One region of the Sporosarcina sp. 6E9 genome, then DNA from elsewhere that is predicted to be linked to it. Evidence: riboswitches for the same ligand, from Rfam matches in the RefSeq annotation. Region 1 holds a riboswitch; the other holds the start of a gene.
What was found. A riboswitch is a leader RNA that binds a small molecule or an ion and turns the genes downstream of it on or off. The one in region 1 is predicted to bind thiamine pyrophosphate.

Region 1 (8,144 bases):
GGATTTCGATATTATCTGTTCCGTCTACAATAAAATCATGCCCCTTGATTAAATCCAGCACATTATCGGGAGTGACATCGACGACAATTCCCGTTACATCGACATCACTATTAATGGCGGTCAATCGTTTTTCCGCCGCCACAGCTTTCGGCAATTGATCGATGACGTCTTGTTCGGTGTACAGTTGTTGGCGGTGTAAGTTGGTCCAGTCAATAATGTCGCGGTCGACGATTGTGATTCGTCCGATACCGGCGCGGACGAGCATTTCGCCGGCAGAAGAACCAAGTGCACCAGCCCCAAGGATGAATACACTTGCGTTGCGAATTAACGCCTGACCTTCTTCACCGATTGGCGTGAATAATTCTTGACGTGAATAGCGTTCGTTCAATTGGGTAGCAATCCTTCCATCGGGCTACTCGCAACGGCATAATCACGTTCCGGCATCCGCCCAGCTTCATATCCGAGGCGTCCCGCTTCAATTGCGAGTTTCATTGCGATAGCCATTTTCACAGGATCCGCCGCTTCCGAAACGGCTGTATTCAATAACACGGCGTCCGCACCAAGTTCCATCGCATGGGCGGCGTCTTTCGGGGAGCCGATACCGGCATCGATAATAACGGGCACATTCGATTGTTCGATAATGAATGACAAGTTTAGCGGGTTTAAAATTCCGCGACCTGATCCAATCGGGGATGCACCAGGCATGATTGCGTGAACCCCCATTTCGCATAATCGGCGGGCCAGAACGACATCATCTGACGTATATGGCAGTACGATGAATCCTTCCTCGAGAAGCATTTCAGTCGCGCGCAACGTTTCCACAGGATCTGGCAATAAAGAGTGATCACATCCGATAATTTCAACTTTCACCATGTCACAAAGTCCCGAAGCCTGCGCAAGTTTCGCGATGCGCACAGCTTCTTCCGCTGTTTTCGCACCGGCCGTATTTGGCAATAATGTATATTTCGACAAGTCAAGTTGTTCGAGGAAATTTGGTTGCGACGGTTCAAAAATATTCATCCTTCTCACCGCAAACGTTAAGATTTCTGCCTCTGAAACCCGAACCGCTTCTTTCTGCGTTTCAAATGATGGGTATTTACCAGTTCCCAATAATAATCGTGATGAAAATGTTTTATCTGCAATTTTTAGCATGCTCATCCGCCTCCCACAAAGTGAATAATTTCGATTTGATCCCGGTCTTTAATTGGCTTGTCATAAGCTTCTTTAGCGACAATTTCTTTATTTAATTCAACGATGAGAATCCGGTCTGCAAGATCCAGGTTTTCAAGTAACTGTTGAACGTTCCCAACCTCCGACGGTATTTCATGCGAATTGCCATTTAACTCAATTGTTTTCGTCATAATAAACTCCCCCTTTTATTGCATCATAGTAGGTTTTTGCAGCTGTGATTGCGTTGTCGCTGCCGAAAATCGACGACATGACAGCCACGCCAGCTACATCCAAATCATTAATATGGCTCGGTTTAATTCCCCCAATTGCATACACAGGAATTGAGAGTGCGGAAATGATTTTGTTAAGTTCATCTGTTCCGCGTGGTGGCAATTGTGCTTTCGAATTTGTTTCATATACATGACCATACAAAACCCAGTCCGCACCTTCACGCATAGCCGTTTTCGCTTCTTCGTATGAATGAACCGATCTTCCAAATGAGAGCGCAGGGAAGTGGTCCTTTAAAAGTGACAACGGCAAACCATGTCCAGGCAGCTGCACTTTATGAATGTTTGCCATCGTTGCCAGGTCCGCACGCCCGTGCACGATTATTTTCATTTGATCAAACCCGGCTAGCTTTAGCTTACGGATTAATTCAAAAACTTCGGCATCAGTTTTGGACTTCTCACGTAAAATAACCGCGTCAATATACGGTTCAATCGCAAGAAGCATCCCCGCTAATTTGTGAATGGCCAGTCGATCATCTGTTACGGCAATCAGTTTCACATCGTTCCTCCTTTAAACACAAAAAGACCACTCTCCCGGTAGGAAAGTGGTCGGATGTAAGCAAATTTATGCACACACAAGAAGACACGCCACATCCCTACGCAGGTACAAACCCGATCAGGTAATAAGGGTATCGGAGTAAACACTCGTCTCTCAGTCCTTTAAAAGGATTCCCCTAATGGTCAAATTAGTATGAAGTTTTCAACATCTCTGTTCCTAAATAGCATAGCAAAGATTTGGTGACAGTGCAAAAAAAGATTTGAAAATTAGGTACCTGTGCAAGGCACTATTCAGAAAATACACTACAATTGCATGAAGTGGAAAGAGGGTACCTGCTGTATAAAGACTTGTTGAATTCCTTTTGGGTTTTTATTCGGGGTTTTGAATAGTCATTATTGTGTCTTGCACAGGTACCTTCAATTGGATTGTTTTTTTGTCAAATCTTTTACGGTTTCGCCTTTAATTAGATCTGGTTGATAATAGTATTCGTTCAGCAGGTCGTGCCTTCCTTGTAATTTTTTAATAATCCAATCCGCTGCATCGCGCCCCATTTGTTCTTGTGGGTGAGTTAAAGTGGTTAATTTGATATCAGCGTTTTGGGCAATATAAGAATTGTCTTGACCAATAATTGATAGATCTTCTGGAATAGAAATACCTAGTTGTTTGCACTGATTTGCAACGACAAGGCCGACCTCATCGTTATAGCAGGCAATGGCAGTTAACACTTCTCTATTTTCATTTAGAAACGATCTCAAGTTAGTAGACAAATCTGGCTTCGACTCTGTGTCGTATGAAAAAACGAGATCTGGATGAAAGGGTAATTTAGCCTCACCGAGCGCTTTTATATATCCTTTCATTCGGAACTTTCCTTGTAAATCATCCATTTTTGAGATAAGCCCAATTTCTGTGTGCCCATTTGATATCAATTCTTTGGTTGCCAGATAGCTTGACTGCACATCATCGAGAGAAAGATAAGGCACGTCTAGTTCTTCGTAATAAGCATTGATCATGATGAACGGAATATCATGCTCCTTGAATGATAGATAATAGGCAATGTTTGGATTGTATAAGTTGCTTTTTGTAGGTTCGACAATCAAACCATCCACACCATATGACAACATCATTTCCAAGGCTTTTTTCTCCTGTTCAACATCATTATTCGTACTAGCCAATAGTAAGGAATAATTATCTTCCTTCAATCTACTCTCTATTCCACGAATAATGGATGGAAAAATATAATCAGAAATATATGTTGTGATTACACCAATTGTCTTGTTGTTAGAATTTCTAACATTTATGGATTGGTATTGGTTACTAACGTAAGTGCCAGATCCTTTCTCGCTCCTTAAAAATCCCTCATTTGATAATTCAAAAAGAGCTTTTCGAACAGTGTGGCGGCTAACATTGTACTTTTCTTGCAGAACGGATTCAGTGGGTATTTTATCTGAAACGTTATACTCGCCTGAAAGTATTTTACTTTTTATAGCATCAATGATGATTTGATATTGATACTTTGGTCTCATCACATTCACTTCTTTCATTATTTCGCATCCTAATTAATCTGAGCAAAAAGTTGTCTGTATATATTTTGCCATAGTTTTGAATCAATTACAAAAGAATATCACCTATTTTTAGTAGGAGAGGCCAGGACTTTCATAAGAAAGATGTACGCAACAATATTTATTGTGTTGACAAATGTACGTACAGCATTTAAAGTGAAATTGTAATGTTATGAGAGTAAGAAATAATGAAATATTAAAGATAGAGGAAAAAGAAAGCGTTTTCTTTTGATTTGAGATTTTGAAAGAGATATCAGAAAGGGGAATAACGTGAAAACAAACAAAGTAAACATTCAAGAGGCGATTGCTAAGGGAGAGACCTCACTTGGAATTGAATTCGGATCGACACGTATAAAAGCAGTATTAATAGATAATCGTTTTGAAACAATAGCAACTGGAAGTTATGAATGGGAGAATCGTCTGGAAGATGGAATTTGGACGTACAACTTAGTTGATATTATCACTGGTTTGCAAGCGGCTTACAGTGAAATGAAACAAAAAGTTGAATTAGAATTTGGAATCACCATTCGAACAATTGGTTCCATTGGAGTTTCGGCAATGATGCATGGATATATGGCTTTTGACAAAACAGGTGAACAACTTGTTCCGTTTCGTACATGGCGTAATACAACAACCAGTTCTGCAGCTAAAGAATTAACGAGTTTGTTTCAATTCAATATCCCTGAGAGATGGAGTATTGCTCATCTGTACCAGGCAATTTTAAATGAAGAAAAACACTTGCCTCGCATCGACTATATTACAACTTTAGCAGGTTTTATTCATTGGTTGCTTTCCGGGGAAAAGGTTCTTGGTATTGGAGATGCATCGGGCATGTTCCCGATTGATGAATCTACGCAGGATTACAATGAAGCAATGCTCAAGCAGTTTGATAATCAAATTGCTAAGAAAGATTATCCGTGGACATTAAAAGACATTCTTCCAAAGGTTTCTATTGCAGGAGAACAAACAGGGGAACTAACTCAAGTTGGCGCGAAAATTCTCGATCGATCAAGGAATTTACAACCTGGCATCCCGATTTGTCCGCCAGAAGGAGATGCGGGGACAGGGATGGTTGCTACGAATAGTGTAAGGAAGCGTACTGGAAATGTTTCAGTCGGAACCTCAGTATTTTCCATGATTGTATTAGAGAAAGAACTTTCGAAAGTTTATCCGGAAATAGATTTGGTTACTACGCCAAATGGTAGTCCGGTTGCAATGGTACATGCGAATAACTGCTCAAGTGATCTCAATGCATGGCTTGGTTTGTTCCGTGAATTTTCAAAGGCGATGGGACAAGAAGTTAACACAAACCAATTATTTGAAGTGATGTTGAATAAAGCTTTGGAGGCGGATCCGGATGGTGGTGGCTTGCTCAGCTATGGCTATTATTCAGGCGAGAATATTACAGGTTTAGCACAAGGGCGCCCCTTATTTGTTCGATCGCCAGAGAGTAACTTTAACTTAGCAAATTTTATGCGAACACATCTATTTTCAGCCTTTGGTGCTTTAAAAATAGGGATGGATATTTTGACGAAGAAAGAAAACGTCTCTATTGATGGGATTTTAGCGCATGGTGGTTTATTTATCACACCTGTCGTTGGACAAAAAATTGTTGCAGCTGCAATGAATGTACCAGTTTCAGTGATGGAAACAGCCGGAGAAGGTGGTGCATGGGGAATGTCAATTCTTGCATCCTACATGAGAAATAAAAAACAAGATGAAAGTTTAGAAGACTTCCTCGACAATAATGTCTTTAAAGACGTTGATGGGAAAGAAATTTATCCTGATGGACTGGACGTTACTGGATTTGAGGAATTTATGGAGCGATATGAAAAAGGGTTAGTAATTGAAAAGGCTGCTGTAGCTCATTTGATTATTTAAGTGAAAAGAGGAGGAATGAATGTGCTAGAAAAACTGAAAGAAGAAGTATTTCAAGCAAATTTGGACTTGCCGAAACATGGACTCGTGAAATTTACATGGGGAAATGCAAGTGCTTTTGATCGTGAGAGTGGTTTATTTGTTATCAAACCGAGTGGTGTTGATTATGACACGATGAAAGCGAGTGATATGGTCGTTGTTGATTTAGATGGAAACGTTGTTGAAGGCACGTTAAATCCATCATCAGATACAGCAACGCACGCTGTACTTTATAAGCATTACCCAGAAATCGGCGGCATCGTTCATACGCATTCAACGTGGGCGACGATTTGGGCACAGGCGGGACTAGATGTACCGGCAATGGGGACCACGCATGCGGATACATTTTATGGTTCTGTACCATGCGCTCGCTTCTTGACCCAAGAAGAGATTGACGATGGATATGAAGTCGAAACTGGTAAAGTAATTATCGAAACATTTGAAGAACGCGGGTTAGATATTTTCGCCGTTCCCGGTGTATTACTACGTGGGCATGCCCCGTTTACTTGGGGAAAAGATGTTCAAGAAGCGGTAATGAATAGTGTCGTTCTTGAGGAAGTATCAAAAATGAATTTATATACACGCGAACTAAATCGTTTTGCCGAAGAACTACCACAAGGGATCTTGGATAAACATTACCTGAGGAAGCATGGAGAAGATGCTTATTATGGGCAGAAATAACAAGGTTATGAAACAAGGAAAATAGTAAATTATGAAAAGGGGATAATTATGATAACCATGGAGAAAAAAGAATTTTGGTTTGTAGTAGGAGCCCAAGAGTTGTATGGCGAGGAAGCGTTAAAGGACGTTAAGGCTAATGCGCAAAAGATAACTGATGCACTAAATGAAAGCGGTATTTTACCTTATACGCTAAAATTACAAGATTTAGCTGTTAGTGCCGATAAAATTACTAGTATCATGAAAGAAGTTAACTACCGTGATGAAGTTGTCGGTGTTATAACATGGATGCATACATTCTCACCTGCAAAAATGTGGATTCGCGGTACAAAATTATTGCAAAAACCATTACTTCATTTAGCGACACAATTTAATGAAAGTATTCCATGGAAAACGATAGACATGGATTTTATGAATCTTAATCAATCAGCTCATGGTGACCGTGAATATGGATTTATAAATGCGCGTTTAAATAAACAAAATAAAGTTGTTGTCGGTTATTGGAATCGTCCTGAGGTGAAACAACAAATCGCAGACTGGATGGATGTTGCGGCAGCTTATAACGAAAGTTTCAACATTAAGGTTGCTCGTTTCGGTGATAACATGCGTCATGTGGCAGTTACCGATGGGGATAAAATTGAAGCGCAAATCCAATTTGGATGGACTGTGGATTACTTTGGTATTGGCGACTTAGTCCAATACGTTAAAGCTGTAAAGGAAGAAGAAATTGATGATCTATTTGCGGAGTATGCTACCCTGTATGAATTTGACTACGGAACTAACAGTCAGGAAGACTGGGAGGCTAGTGTAAAAGTACAAGTTAGCTATGAAATTGCCATGAAGCGTTTCCTAGATGACGGTGGATACACTGCTTTCACGACTAACTTTGAAGATTTACATGGGATGAAACAGCTCCCTGGTCTTGCGGTTCAACGTTTAATGGGACAGGGATATGGGTTTGCTGGCGAAGGGGATTGGAAAACTGCAGCACTTGATCGTTTGCTCAAAGTGATGAGCCATAACCAATCAACAGGATTTATGGAAGACTATACATATGAATTAGCTGAAGGACAAGAATCGATTCTTCAATCACATATGCTTGAGGTCGATCCAACTTTAGCAAGTAATAAACCAAAGATTATTGTATCTCCTTTAGGTATTGGTGATCGAGAAGACCCTGCACGATTAGTGTTTGACGGAAAAGCAGGAGACGGTGTCGTTGTTTCAATGGCTGACTTTGGAACAAATTTCAAACTGTTAATTAACGAAGTGACTGCATTTGAGCCAACTGAAGAAGCTCCTAATCTACCAGTAGCTCGTGTACTTTGGAATGTGTTCCCTAACTTCCAAGATGGCGTTAAAGCTTGGATTGAAAATGGCGGTGGACATCACACGGTTGTTTCACTTAATTTAACAACTGACCAAATTGTAACTTATGCAAAACTGGTTGGATTGGAATACGTAGTGATTAAGTAATAACTTGTCCTCCGGGGGGGTTTCAACTTCCTTGGAGGTAATTTATTCCGGAAAAGTTGAAGAGTGAGAATGGAAACACTCGGTAAAGTGATTTCACGTAAAATGTAAGCGGTTAAACATGGAGAAGTAGAAATTTAAAGCCTAAAAGGGGGAATTTTAATGATTAAGGAAAAGAAAGTCTCAAGTCGCTTCATATACTTTTTCGGGGCTTTTGGCGGAATTTTATTTGGATATGATATTGGTGTTATGACAGGCGCTTTACCTTTTCTACAACAAGATTGGAATATCGAAAATGCTGCAGTTATTGGCTGGATTACATCTTCAATCATGTTAGGTGCAATTATCGGAGGCGCTTTGGCCGGACAACTTTCGGACCGTTTAGGGCGGCGCAAGATGATCTTAATAGCTGCTGTAATTTTCGTTATCGGGTCTATTTTGTCAGGAATAGCACCTCCCAATGGACATTATTTTTTAATAGCTGCTCGAATTTTCTTAGGAATGGCCGTTGGTGCTGCTTCCGCGTTAGTCCCAGCCTATATGTCGGAAATGGCTCCCGCA
Region 2 (8,144 bases), 1.5 Mb from region 1:
AGTTTTTAAACTATCGAGCAACGTTTATAGCGAAGAATTATCGAAAATCGAACACGGAATTTGATGTAATTTATTGATTCAGTCTTCCAGATTAACAAAAATCCCGTCCAAGCTTGGCTCTTTTGTGAGTAAACCTGCTTTTGTCATCCAATCTGCAGTGACTTCCCATACTTCCGCATCCTGATAGCCAAATTTACCGCTAGATTTCATCTTTGGAAGCAGAATTGATAACGATTCTTTTTCGACTTCTTCAATAAGCGGGAAGTTCGCTTTATCCTGATGCTTTAACAAGGTCGCGAGTGCTTCATCTGGATCTTTTTCCATGTCGTCGAACGCTTTTCTAGCCGCGCGCCAAAATGCTTCGATATTCGCTTGCTTTTTATTCCAAGTGTCATCACTTGTTACGACTACGAGTTCATAAAAAGAGGGGACTCCGTAATCTGTTGGGTCAATATGTCCGGGATTATAGCCTTCGTATTCCAACATTGGAAATTCGTGATTGATAAACATTCCGACAGCTGCATCTGCATTTTCAGAAACAATTGATGAACTTAATTCGAATCCGACATCGACCATTGTAACCGAATTGAAATCTGCACCGTCCGTTTCCATCATCGTTTCGACCATTGCTTCATTAAGTGGGATTCCAGTGAACCCAATTGTTTTTCCTTCAAGGTCTTTAGGAGACTTAATGCCGGTCTCTTCTAAAAAACCTAAATGATTAAGCGGGGATCGAACAAGTACGCCGACCGATTTCACTGCAATATCTTGTTCCGTTTTCGCGATGATGACATCTGGCTGATAGGTAATACCCATCGTCACTTTCCCAGCCGCAGCTAAGTTAATCGGGTCTGTTGGATTAGCTGGGAATTGAATATCCAGTTCAATTCCTTCTTCTTCGAAATAGCCTTTTTCTTCAGCAACATAAAGAAAACTATGTACTGCGTTTGGATACCAATCGAGCATAATGCTTACTTTTTCTGTTTCCTCTTTATTACAGGCACTTAATGCAAATAAAAGCATGATACTTCCTAAAATTACTTTAATATTTCTCAACTTTTTGTCCTCCATTTTAACATGCGTTTTTCAATGAATGTCACACAAACAAATAATAGAATCCCAACAAAGGATAGAACGAAAATCGGTGCAAATACTGCCGCTCCGTCGAATTGCGTCATCATGCGACGGCTAAAATAACCGAGTCCAGCTTGTGCGCCTAGCCATTCACCAATTGTTGCACCGATTACGCTTAGCGTTACGGCTACTTTTAATCCTGAAAAGAAGTGGGGAAGTGCAATGGGTACGGAATATTTTAAGAATATATCTTTTTTCGTAGCACCCATTGTTAAAAATAACTCCTTAGTATCCTTCTTTCCGGAAGACAATCCATCAAAGGCGTTCACTGTAATTGGGAAAAACGTGATCAAAACGGCTACAGCGACTTTGCTCCAAATTGTGTAGCCGAACCATAAAACGAAAATGGGTGCTAGCGCAATCACCGGGACCATTTGTGATGCAATTAAAATCGGATAGATTGCTCTTTGAACACTAGTATTTAGAGACATCCAAACTGCAATTGTTGTTCCTAAAATGATTGAAAGCGTTAGCCCAATGATGATTGACAATAAAGTCACCGGCAAGTGGATTAAAAATAGCACGTCCTTTAATTCCCAGAGGCGAACTAAAATTTGAGATGGAGAAGGAAGTATGAATGCTTTATCAATTAACCTTGCGCTAAATTCCCATAGGACTAAGAACATTATCACAATCAATGAAGATGCCGTATTCCTCATAATGTAACCTCATTCCGCAGCGTACTAAGCAAACGCTCTTTCAAATCCAATATATCAGGGCGGTGCAAATCTTTGCGCGTTCGCTCTCGTCCTAGTGGAATTGTGATTACCTCAATAGCGGTAACAGGTTTATTTTTCAATAAGAAAATACGGTCTGAAAGAAATAGCGCTTCATCTACATCATGCGTGATGAATAGAATCGTAGACTGTCTTTTCTCCCATTGCTCAAGCAGCCATTCCTGCATCGATAATTTAGTAATTGCATCGAGTGCAGAAAAGGGTTCATCGAGTAAGAGAAGCGGATTTCCGGAAAGAACAGCGCGCAAAAATGCAACGCGCTGTTTCATGCCACCTGATAGTTCGGAAGGGTATTTATCATTTGTTCCTGCTAACCCAAACTCTTTTAATAAAGGTCTTATTTGTTTGTAAGCAGTCTGTTTATCAACGCCAATGATTTCGAGTGGTAAATATGCGTTTTCCAAAATCGTTCGCCAAGGTAGTAGCAAATCTTGTTGAGGCATATAGCCCACTTTGCCAAGCCGGTGTCCATTTACCTCGTCTTCCAGTGTGATGTCACCAGTCGATGGGTTATCTAGACCGGTGACAAGGCGGAAAATCGTGCTTTTACCGGACCCGCTAACTCCTAAGATGGAAATGAATTCACCTGGACGAACTGAGAATGAAAGTTCGTCTAGTATCATATTATTTTCTTCATAGCCAAACGAAACATTATTAAACTTCAACATTAGCAGTTTCAACGCCTACAACGCCTGGCCACATTTGCTGGTTATTTGCCATATCCCAGAACATGTATTCAAAACGTGTTGTATTTAAAAAGATTTCCTCAAGTTTTTGTAGCTCGTGTTCAGGTTTTCCATCAGCAACTTCATTCATCAAATCGATGCACCATCCTGCTAACTCACCGAATGCGTCGGATGAATACATGCGAATCCAGTCGCCGTAGAGTGGATGATCTGCAGCCCCGGGGATGGCGTTTAATTCTTTCCCGATTTCCCAATAACTCCAAGCACATGGCAGTACAGCTGCGACAACTTCCGCGAGCGTTCCTTTTTGACTTACATGCAACATGTAATGCGTATAGGCAAGGACAATAGGGGAGGGCTTCGCGTTTTCAAGCTCTTCTTGGGAAATGCCGAATCTTGCAGCATATTTGCGGTGAAGTTCCATTTCCGTATTCAAAGTTCCTTCAAGCAGTCCCGCAAATTTCCCCATCGTCTCGACATCGTCGGCTTTCACAGCACCGATTGCGAATACTTTTGAGTAATCAATCAAATATAAGTAATCCTGCACCATGTAAAATCGGAAGTTTTCTTGATCAACAGTTCCATCGCCAATTCCTTTTACAAATGGATGATTATGATTCTGTCTCCAAATTGGTAATGTCTTCCCATGCAAGCGGTCAGTGAATTTCATGTAGAACACTCTCCCTAAGAAATTTTCCAAATAAAAAACCCACTCCTTGAAGAAGAAGTGGGTTGAAGACAGTCGAATATAATCGCCGAAAATAGACGGGTAGAATTTATTCGTCAGCACCTCTTCCTTACGCCAGCATTATCTGGTTCAAGTTGAAAGGGTTTAGGCATATGCCAGTCTCAGCTCTTCTCGAGCACCCCTAGTGGTGGATCATATTAAATTGGATTCACTTAAGTATAAGCATATAGAATTTAGAAGGTCAAATGATTCACCAGAAATAGGAAGAAAGGTAGAAGGAATATCAAATTTGCTGTAAAGTAGTAAGAAAGAGTACCAAAGGGGGATGTAAGCTATGAAGTTTTTCCATACGGCAGATTGGCATTTAGGGAAACTCGTTCAAGGTGTTTATATGACTGACGAACAACGTTATATATTAAATCAATTCATCGAAGCGATAGAATTAGAAAAGCCAGATGTGATTGTCATTGCTGGTGATTTGTATGATAGAGCAGTTCCGCCAACAGAAGCGGTGGCACTACTTGATGAAGTTCTTGAGAAAATTGTGATGGATATGAAAATTCCTGTCATTGCAATTGGTGGAAACCATGATAGCCCGGGGCGTCTCCATTTCGGAAGTACGCTTATGCAGAAGAACGGATATTACATTGCTGGACAAGTTTCGAGAGAAATTGATCCTGTCGTTTTACAGGACGAGTTCGGCGAGGTCCATTTTCATCTGGTGCCGTTTGCGGATCCATCTGTGATTAGGCATCTTCACGAAGATAAAACAATCTCAAATCACCAGGATGCCATGAAGAAAATTACCGAGGGTATTTTCGAAAAGATGGATGACAAAGCACGTCATATCTTTGTTGGACACGCTTTTGTTACAAAGCGCGGAGAAAGTGAAGAGAATACGAGTGATTCAGAACGACCAATCGCGATTGGAGGAGCGGAATACGTCTCCGCACATTTATTTGAGCCATTCCATTACACGGCGCTCGGCCATTTACACCAAGCCCATTACGTACTGAATGAAACCATTCGTTACGCAGGATCGCCACTTAAATATTCAATTTCAGAAGAACATCATAATAAAGGATTTTTCATCGTTGAATTAGACGGTGGAGGCAATGCCACAGTTGAAAAACGTGAATTGATTCCAAATCGGGATATGCGAACAGTCGAAGGAACCATCGAAGAAATTCAGAAACATCCAATTAGCGAGGATTACGTTTTTGTAAAACTTCTTGACGAGACGCCGGTTTTATTTCCAATGGAAAAGATTCGATCGGTCTATCCGAATGCGATGCATGTAGAACGGAAGATGTTAGTGCCGAAGTCGACCATTGAAACAGGGACGAAAACAGAGCAAGGCAAGAAGGACGATATCCAACTCTTTACTGGATTTTATAAAGAAATGATGGGCGAAACGGTTGATGAAGAAACGAAAAGCTTATTTGAAGAAGTACTATACGAAGTCATGAATAGGGAGGAGGGGTGACATGAAACCAATTAAATTGACCATGACCGCGTTTGGACCGTATAAAGAAACGGAAATTGTCGATTTCAGAGAGCTTGAGGATAATCGCTTATTCGTTATTTCCGGTGCGACAGGTTCCGGGAAAACAACCATCTTTGACGGTATTTGTTTTGCGTTATACGGACAAGCAAGCGGGGAAGACCGCACGGACATCCGTGCAATGAGAAGTGACTTTGCCGATAATGATACACAAACTACAGTCGAGTTAATATTTGAAATTCATAGCCGGACTTATCGGATTATGCGGCAAATTCCTTATACAAAGGAAGGAAACAAAACCGAAACGATAGCCAATTGCGAGTTTTATGAACAGACCGCGAACGGGGAAATCCCAATTGTTGATCGGCAAATCGTTTCGGAAATTAATAAGAAAGCGGAAGAATTGATTGGATTTACGCAGGCGCAGTTTAGTCAAATTGTCATGTTGCCCCAAGGAGAATTCAGGAAGTTCCTTACTTCTGATACAGAAAATAAAGAAACGATTATGCGGAAAATATTCAGGACGGAACCTTATCGAGAGATTGTTGTGCGCCTAAAAGGTAAACAAGATGAAGCGAAGACGATGTTACAAACTGAAGAACAAAAAAGAGCAAGTTTCATAGAACAAATTCCTTCATTATTACCAGAACGGGAATCAACTATTTTTGGGGTGTTAAAAACAGCGCACCATAATGCAAATCAAATTATAGGCGGATTAGAAGAAGAGTTAAAATATTACAATGAAAAAACGGTTCATGATCAAAACTTATACGTAACAGCCAATAAAAAACATGCAAAAATGCTAGAGCAATTCCATAAAGCGAAAAGTATTAATGATCAATTTGTTGAATTGGAAAAAAGAAAGCAACGTTACGCGGAACTCACACAACAAATTCCGGTTTTAGAAAAGAAGTCGAAACAGCTTGGCGATGCAGAGCGTGCATCTTCTATTGAACCAATCGAAGTGCAGTATGCGGAACTGAAAAAAGAAGTCGCGGACAAGACCAAGCATCTTGAAAAAGCATCTATGTTCGTTAAAAACCTTTCAGAAAAACTTGTAGAAATTGAAAGTCAATATCATGCCGAAGAAGCTAAGAAGCCTGAACGAGAAAAAATAACCGAAAACCTTATACGGCTAAATGATACACTTCCAAAGGTGACGGAATTAGCGACTAAAGAAAAAGCGCTTTCGGATAGTAAGAAGGAACATAACGTACTACAACTTAAATTAAATGAAACCGTTGATCAATCAACAGGCGAAATTGAAAAAGTAACTTTATATAAAAATAATGTTGCAGAATTAGAAAAACAACTAATACCATATGATGAAAAAGTGGATTTGCTAACGAGTACAACAGAAAAATGCCGCGTCGTTGATGAATTCATTGCAATGAATGAGCAGGCTTCTACGCTGGAAAAAGAGAAAATCCAACATGAACTTGCTTATGTATCATCCCGGGAAAAATACGATGAAATGGCAAAAGATTGGTTGAATAATGAAGCTGTCACACTGGCAGAAATGCTTCACGACGGCGAAAATTGTCCTGTATGCGGAAGCAATGAACATCCTAAAAAAGCACATCGTGGAGAAAATGCTGTAACAAAAGAAGCGCTTGATGCGGCAAATAAACAATTGGCGAAAATTGAAAGTAACTTCCGAACTTCAGATGCAAACTACCAAAGCATGCTGAACCAGTTAACGAGAAAGAATGAAGAGCTTGTTCGCCTTGAACTAGACGCTGAAACGATTAATGAATCTAGTGTTCAACTGCATACGTTGAAAAACAATTTGAATGATGAAGTAAAAGAACTTCGCGAAGCTCGAAATCAGCTATCCACACTCAAGGAGAAACTAGCCGTTCAAACCAATGCAACAGAAGAATTATTATTAGCTAAACATGAATTAGAACGGGCATTTCTTGAAAGTAGTGCATCGCTCGAAACAAAACAAGCGATCTTCAATCATGAACTAAATACAATTCCTGAAGAGGTTCGAGAGTTGAATGTATTGGAACAAAGAATCCACGCGCTTAATACGAAGAAAAGTGAAATGGATCTTGCATGGGAAGCCATTCAAAAACTACGTGAAGAAGGACGCGAGCAACTCTCTTCTAGTAAATCTGCTGAAATACATGCGAAAACATCGCTTTCTGAAGCTGAGGAAAAGAAAGTCAACGCAGAGAAAAGATTTGTTGAAGCATTGGACAAGTCTGAATTTCCAACTGAAGAAGCTTATCAAGCATCGAAACTGGATGAGCCATCACGGACAAGATTGAAAAATGAAATTGATAATTTCAAACAACAATATTATGCTGTTCGGGAGTCAATGAAAGAATCATCACAGCAGCTTGAGGGACAAGAAAAGACAGATTTAAGTGCGCTAGACAAAACCTTAGCTGAATTAAAAGAAGCCTATGAAACTGCTTATAAAGAATATAATCGTTCATTGGATTTTGAAAAAACGATTACAAGATTGAAAGATAATATTGATGAATCAACAAAAAAAATAGCTAAACTTGATCAAACATATGGTGAAGTTTCAAATCTTTACGACGTTGTTCGGGGTCATAACAATTTGCGATTATCATTCGAACGCTATATTCAAATCGAATATTTGGAGCAAATCATTCAATCGGCGAATGAAAGACTTAGAGAGATGTCAAATGGTCAATTCCAGTTAATTCGCAGTGATCGCCAAGAAGTTCGGGGTAGGCAAAGTGGATTAGGTCTTGATGTATATGATGCTTATACGGGCCAAACGCGCGATGTCAAAACACTCTCTGGTGGAGAGAAGTTTAACGCTTCCTTATGTTTAGCACTTGGTATGGCGGACGTAATTCAAAGTTTCCAAGGTGCGGTTTCCATCGATACGATGTTTATCGATGAAGGTTTTGGTTCTCTAGATGAAGAGTCATTGAATAAAGCAATTGATACATTGATTGATTTGCAAAAGTCGGGTCGTGTTATCGGCGTTATTTCACATGTTGAAGAATTAAAAGCGGCATTCCCAGCGATTCTCGAAGTTCGAAAATCAAGAGAGGGCCATAGTAATACAAAGTTTCTATTAAAATAATTAAATAGCGAAAAAGCCCATTTACAGTTCAAAACGGCTGTAAATGGGCTTTTTTGGTTAATTATTAATTGAGAGGAGAAAATTGGTATAGATTAATTATCACTAACATATTGAATTTTTTCACAAAGGAGAGTAGTATTGGTTTCAGCGATATATTGCATACAACTAGATTAAAACATAGGGGGAACTACTATTATGCAAACGAAACTGAAATTTTCATCATATCTTCTCATTGGGGTCATGTTGTTCGCGTTATTCTTTGGCGCAGGGAATCTAATATTTCCAGCCGAACTTGGTCAAAATGCTGGAAAAAATCTTTGGC

Region 2: it holds a riboswitch for thiamine pyrophosphate, as region 1 does, so the genes downstream of both, tenA (thiaminase II) here and J4G36_RS10415 (thiamine phosphate synthase) in region 1, are expected to answer to the same signal.

What each region holds. Positions count from the first base shown of each region.
Region 1 covers NZ_JAGEMN010000001.1:2,048,938-2,057,081, reverse strand. Annotated here, with positions in the region: gene J4G36_RS10430 (ThiF family adenylyltransferase) at 1-388, opposite strand, end outside; gene J4G36_RS10425 (thiazole synthase) at 385-1,152, opposite strand; gene thiS (sulfur carrier protein ThiS) at 1,155-1,361, opposite strand; gene J4G36_RS10415 (thiamine phosphate synthase) at 1,345-1,956, opposite strand; TPP riboswitch at 2,034-2,143, opposite strand; gene J4G36_RS10410 (GntR family transcriptional regulator) at 2,373-3,479, opposite strand; gene J4G36_RS10405 (xylulokinase) at 3,786-5,396, shown strand; gene J4G36_RS10400 (L-ribulose-5-phosphate 4-epimerase) at 5,418-6,113, shown strand; gene araA (L-arabinose isomerase) at 6,162-7,586, shown strand; gene J4G36_RS10390 (sugar porter family MFS transporter) at 7,746-8,144, shown strand, end outside.
Region 2 covers NZ_JAGEMN010000001.1:513,713-521,856, forward strand. Annotated here, with positions in the region: gene J4G36_RS02765 (ABC transporter substrate-binding protein) at 79-1,056, opposite strand; gene J4G36_RS02770 (ABC transporter permease) at 1,053-1,793, opposite strand; gene J4G36_RS02775 (ABC transporter ATP-binding protein) at 1,790-2,539, opposite strand; gene tenA (thiaminase II) at 2,526-3,227, opposite strand; TPP riboswitch at 3,335-3,438, opposite strand; gene J4G36_RS02785 (exonuclease SbcCD subunit D) at 3,580-4,731, shown strand; gene J4G36_RS02790 (AAA family ATPase) at 4,733-7,822, shown strand; gene brnQ (branched-chain amino acid transport system II carrier protein) at 8,018-8,144, shown strand, end outside.